Acidisarcina polymorpha: one gene and its partner. The protein of the gene in region 1 interacts with the protein of each later gene in a pairwise test. Links are inferred from orthologs where the notes say so. Each region holds a gene or a part of one and is shown on either strand. Other genes may lie near its edges.

Region 1 (2,977 bases):
CAAAATGACGAGGTGGTTCGCTTCCGCGATCTCGATGGTAGCCGTGGTCCTGTTGAGCGCCGGGTGCAACAAGACGGCGAATCGCAGCGAGGTTGCGCCTGGCGCTGGTCCGGCCGCCACCTACACCCAGATCGATGTCAACACCGCCGGCACCATCTCCGGCACCATCAACTTCGCCAAAAAAGCGCCGCCGCGCATTGAGATTGACATGGCGCAGGATCCGGCTTGTTCGCTGAGTTCCGATCCAAACTACTCCGAGCAATACATGATCAAGGACGGCAAGCTGCAGAACGTCTTTATCTACGTGAAAGACGGATTGGGCAACAAGATCTATCCCGCGCCGTCAGCGCCAGTGCAACTCGACCAGAAGGGCTGCCGGTACATACCGCACGTGATTGGCGTCATGGTCGGCCAGCCGGTGGAGTTCACCAACTCCGATCCCACCATGCACAACATCCACACCACCGCCGAGACTCCCACGAATCCTGAAGTCGACATCTCGCAGCCTCCTAAGGGTGGGACGACCCAGCGGGTCTTCGCCAAGCCGGAGTTGATGATCCCGGTGCGCTGCAACAACCATCCCTGGATGAACGCCTTTATCAACGTGTCCCCCAACCCGTTCTACGCGGTTTCGGACCAGAACGGGAGCTTCGTCATTCGCGGACTGCCACCGGGAACTTATACCGTTGTCGCCGTCCATGAAGTGCTCGGGCAGCAGACCGCCCAGGTCACCGTCGCTTCGCACCAAACCGCTACCGTTGATTTCACATATGGTACTGGGAACGGCCAGCTGCGCTAATTGGAGGTAGATTTCTGCCTTGACGAAGTACACTGAAAGACACAGCCTGACCGACTTGAACTCCGAGTCGTTGCGGGGCAAGTCTTTTCTGGGCGGCAGTTAGCGAGAATGCGGCAACGGCGCAAAGTAGGCATCCTGGGCGCAACCGGTATGGTTGGCCAACGGTTTATTCAGCTCTTAGAGAACCATCCCTGGTTCGAAGTCACTTGGCTGGCGGCCAGCGACCGCTCGAGCGGCAAGCCCTATGGCGAGGCCGCGAAATGGAAGCTGGACACTCCGCTTCCCCATAACATCGCGAACATGCTGGTCTCTCCGGCAATCCCGCAAGCGGCGCCAAAGATTATCTTTGCCGCCCTCGACGCCGATATCGCCCGCGAAATGGAGCCCGCCTTCGCCGCTGCCGGCTGCGCGGTCATCTCCAACTCCAGTGCTTTCCGCATGCATCCAGACGTGCCTTTAGTCATCCCCGAGGTCAACGCCGATCACCTCCCGCTGATTGAAGAGCAGCAGTGGCGCAAAGCTTCCGGCGGCTACATCGTGACCAACCCGAACTGTTCGGCAATCGGCTTGGTGCTTGCGCTCAAGCCGATCGCCGAGCGCTTCGGCATCGAAGCCATCTTTGTCAGCACCATGCAGGCGGTCAGCGGTGCGGGCTATCCCGGAGTCGCCTCGCTCGACATCCTCGGCAATGTCGTTCCCTTCATCAAGAACGAAGAAGAAAAGCTGCAGGAAGAGACACTCAAGCTGCTTGGCCGGTGGAATGGCCGTGCAGTTGACCCGCTCGCTGCGAAGCTGAGCGCGCATTGCAATCGCGTTCCCGTCGAAGATGGCCATATGGAGTGCGTGAGCATCAAATTGAGCAAGAAAGCCTCTCGCGAAGAATTGATTGAGGCTTGGCGGGACTTTTCTCCACTCGCCGGCCAGGCTCTTCCAAGCGCGCCTGCGCAGCCGGTCGAGTTCGTCTCTGCCGAGGATCGGCCGCAACCCCGGCTGGACCGGATGCGTGGAAACGGCATGGCCTCGACCGTCGGCCGGCTTCGCCCCTGCAGCCTCTTCGATTGGAAGTTCACGGTACTCTCGCATAACACCATTCGCGGTGCGGCCGGTGCGGCAATCCTCAACGCTGAAATCCTCGAGAAGCTCGGCAAGCTCGATCCGGGGAGCGATTCAGTCGTCGCGGCAAAATCAAACGATCCCGTGGCGGCGCTGGCATGAAGTTCGTCGTCATGAAGTTTGGCGGGACCTCGGTCGAGGACGCCGTTGCCATCGCCCGAACCGCGCGCATCGTCGCCCACCGCCGCTCCCAGGGAGTGCTGCCGATCGTCGTCGTCAGCGCCATGGCGAAGGTCACCGATCAGCTGATTACGGCGGCGCATGCGGCAGGACGAGGCGATCGAGCAGGCGCCCTGGCCATCAGCGCACGGCTTCGCCACCGGCATCACGATACCGCGCGCAAGCTTTTAGCGGACAGCCAGTCCTCCACGGCGACGCCCTCCATTGTTGAGTTTTCCGAGTGGATCGACAAGAAATTTGAGTCGCTCGACGAGATATTCCGCGGCCTCTCGGCAGTCGGCGAGCTCACTGCCCGGACCAGCGACATGGTGGTCAGCTTCGGCGAGCAGCTCTCTAGCCGCATGGTCGCAGCCGGCTTTGCCGCCACCGGTCTCGCCGCCGTCCACGTCGACGCGAAACAATGCATCGTCACCGACGCGCAGCATGGCCGGGCCATCCCGATCGACGCCCTGATCGAGAAACGGCTCGAAGAGTTCGTGCTTCCGCTGCTGAAGGAGAAGAAGCTTCCGGTGATGGGCGGCTTTATCGGTGCGACCGAAGACGGCGTCACCACCACCCTCGGGCGCGGAGGATCGGATTTCACCGCCGCGCTGGTCGGCGGCGGCCTCAACGCTTCGGTGATCGAGATCTGGACCGATGTCAACGGCATCATGACCGCCGATCCGCGTATCTGCCCCGATGCCCTCCGAGTTAAGACGATCAGCTTCGAAGAGGCCGCGGAACTCGCCTATTTCGGCGCCAAGGTGCTCCATCCGGCCACGATCCTGCCGGCGGTGCAGAAAAATATCCCTGTCGCCGTCTTGAATTCGCGAAACCCCGGCAACGAAGGTACCCGCATTACGGCCATGGCGTCTCACTGCCGCAGCCCCTTCAAGTCGATCGCAG
Region 2 (2,845 bases), 1.1 Mb from region 1 along the record:
AGACGATCGGCGCGCCGATTGCCATTGAGATCGAAAACCGCGATTGGAAGAACTGGACTGAAGTCCTCCCGGTCGGGCCCGGCGACCCCGCCAAACACAAAGCCGTTGCTTCACCCCGTCCTGGACACGCTGACCTCGCCGGCGCATTGAAGTACGACTTCCCCGACGCCCGCTACGTCTTGGAGCGGGCCTCGGCGCGCGAGTCGACCGCGCGCGTCGCCGCCGGCGCTTTCGCCAAGCTCCTGCTCAAGGTTTTAGATATCGAAGTCGCCAGCCACGTGGTCCGCGTTGGCCGGGCCGAGTTGGAGCGTGATGCCACCTGGGAAGAGATCGCCGCGCTCCGTGACAAAGAAGAGATCCTGCTGAGTTGCGTCGATAGTGAGGCTGAGGCGCGCATGAAGGCGGAGGTTGACCTCGCCTTGCGCACCGGCGATTCCATCGGCGGCATCTTCGAGGTCGTCGTTCACGGCGCGCCCGCAGGCATCGGCACCTATGCCAACTGGGATGAGCGATTGGACGGCATTCTCGCCCAGGCAGTCATGTCGCTGCAGGCAGTGAAAGCAGTTGAGGTGGGCCGAGGCGTAACCGCGGCTGCGTCGCTTGGTTCAGAAGTCCACGACGCCATCGCCTACAGCGAAAACGAATCGAACGGACACACTCGCTTCACCCGCGAACGCAACAATGCAGGTGGCATTGAAGGCGGTGTCTCGAACGGCGAAGACATCGTCGTACGTGGCTACCTCAAACCGATCTCCACCCTTCGGCGTCCGCTATCGTCGGTGGCATTCGATACCCGAGAAGTAACCAAAGCTGCCTACGAACGCAGCGACGTATGTGTTGTGCCTGCGGCTGGCGTCGCCGCCGAATCGATGGTTGCGCTCGCCATCGCCAAGCTGGCGCTGGAAAAATTTGGCGGTGATTCGGCAGGGGAGTTGCGACGAAATTATGACGGCTACCTGGAACAGATCCGGCGATTCTAAGTTTTAGACCTCCGACTCGCTCCGATTCCTCCCGGCGATAGCACAAATCTAAATTAGGGAAAACGCAGTTTCATGGTACGACCCATTGTGAAATATCCGGAGCCGATCTTGCAGCGTCCTGCCGCTCCGGTCACCGAATTTGATGACGAATTACGCGCCCTGGTCGACGACATGTTCGAATCGATGTACGCGGCGCAAGGGATCGGCTTGGCCGCTCCGCAAATTGGCGTGCCCAAGCGAGTGACAGTCCTTGACCTCAGCTTTCAAAAGAATCCGGAAGACAAAATCGTGCTAATCAATCCGGAGATCACCTTCAAAGAAGGAAAACAGTACGGCGAAGAAGGCTGTCTTAGCTTGCCGGATATCCACGAGAAGGTGTCGCGGGCGGCAGTCGTCAAATTACGAGCACAGACACTGACCGGCGAGTGGCGGGAGTACGACGGCAAAGAACTGCTGGCGCGGGCGTTTCAGCATGAGATCGATCATCTGGATGGGATCCTCTTCATCTTCCGGGTCAGCGCGCTCAAGCGCGACTTGATCCAGCGCCGCATCCGCAAACTGCAGAAGACTGGTGAGTGGTAGTCATGGCCTTGCGACTGGTCTTCTGTGGCACCCCACAGTTTGCCGTGCCCACGCTGCTGGCGCTCATTGATGCCGGTCACGAGATTGCCTTGGTGCTAACCCAGCCCGATCGTCCAGGCGGACGGGGCATGCAGCTCCTGACGCCGCCGATTAAGCAAATCGCCGAGGCAGCGGGCCTTGAGATCCTCCAGCCCGAAAAGATCAAGAACAACCAGGAGCTGCGCGAGCGGCTCACCGCTATCTCTCCCGATGCCATCATCGTCGTCGCCTACGGCCGCATCATTCCTAAATGGATGCTCGACCTTCCCCGCTTCGGCAACATCAACCTGCACGGCTCCTTGCTCCCCAGCTATCGCGGTGCCGCTCCCATCCAGTGGGCGATTGCCAATGGGGAAACCGCCACCGGCAACACCACCATGCGCATCGATGAGGGCCTGGACACCGGCGCCATGTTCCTTCAGCGCGAACTTCCGATCGGGCCTGAAGACACAGCAGAGGATTTGTATCCACAACTGGCACAGATGGGTGCTGGGCTGATGGTCGAGACGCTTGCCGGCCTGGAAGCTGGGACGTTGCCCCTCATTCCACAGGATGATTCCCGCTCGAGCCTTGCACCGATCCTCACTCGCGAAGATGGTATGGTCGATTTCTCCCGGACCGCAAGCGAGATCTATAACCGTTGGCGTGGCTTCCAACCGTGGCCGGGCGCGTGGACCAACCTCGACGGCAAAAAATTGGCAGTAGCGAAGCTGTCACACTCGCCAGCAAAACACGAAAATGCGCCACCTGGCGAGGTCCTCGCTCATCAAGGGCGGCTATGGGCTGCCTGCGGTCAAGGCACATGGATCGAGATCTGGAGCTCCAGCCTGAGGGCAAAAAGCGTATGCCGACCGCCGACTTCCTCCGCGGCCATCCGTTAAAGAGCGGTGACAGGCTCGGGGTATGATTGCGCCTGCCCGTTCGGCGGCGTTCGAGATTCTTCTCCAGATTCAGCGCGATGCGGGCCACTGCGATGAACTGCTCCGCTCGGCAAAGGTGGACCGGCTATCGCAGCCGGACCGCAATCTCTGCACCAGCCTGGTGATGGGTACATTGCGGTGGCAGATCGCGTTGGATCAACGCGTTGACGCTATGCTCGCCCGACCAGACGCCCGCCTTGAAGATGAAGTTAGAATCGCGCTGCGGCTGGGCGCATTTCAAATGCTTTACCTCGACCGCATCCCTTCGCACGCCGCCGTAATGGACAGCGTGGAACTGGTGAAGAGCAGCGGGCACGGCTTCGC

Evidence for each region.
Region 2: the proteins of asd (region 1) and def interact in binary tests that used the Escherichia coli proteins (3 or more experiments, as listed by UniProt). The link is inferred for Acidisarcina polymorpha from one-to-one orthologs.

The regions. Positions count from the first base shown.
Region 1 is NZ_CP030840.1:1,189,488-1,192,464, reverse strand. Bases 22-2,960 are described here. They hold asd (aspartate-semialdehyde dehydrogenase), read left to right. Parts: upstream 22-907; coding sequence 908-2,014; downstream 2,015-2,960. Other genes in these bases: lysC (lysine-sensitive aspartokinase 3), read left to right, coding at 2,011-2,960; ACPOL_RS05300 (carboxypeptidase regulatory-like domain-containing protein), read left to right, coding at 22-799. Outside these bases: ACPOL_RS05305 (isocitrate/isopropylmalate dehydrogenase family protein), read left to right, coding at 1-8; more of ACPOL_RS05300, read left to right, coding at 5-21; more of lysC, read left to right, coding at 2,961-2,977.
Region 2 is NZ_CP030840.1:2,311,091-2,313,935, forward strand. The notes cover bases 1-2,807. They hold def (peptide deformylase), read left to right. Parts: upstream 1-1,052; coding sequence 1,053-1,562; downstream 1,563-2,807. Other genes in these bases: aroC (chorismate synthase), read left to right, coding at 1-980; fmt (methionyl-tRNA formyltransferase), read left to right, coding at 1,565-2,482; ACPOL_RS10035 (transcription antitermination factor NusB), read left to right, coding at 2,505-2,807. Also shown: more of ACPOL_RS10035, read left to right, coding at 2,808-2,845. UniProt on the Escherichia coli protein: Removes the formyl group from the N-terminal Met of newly synthesized proteins. Requires at least a dipeptide for an efficient rate of reaction. N-terminal L-methionine is a prerequisite for activity but the enzyme has broad specificity at other positions.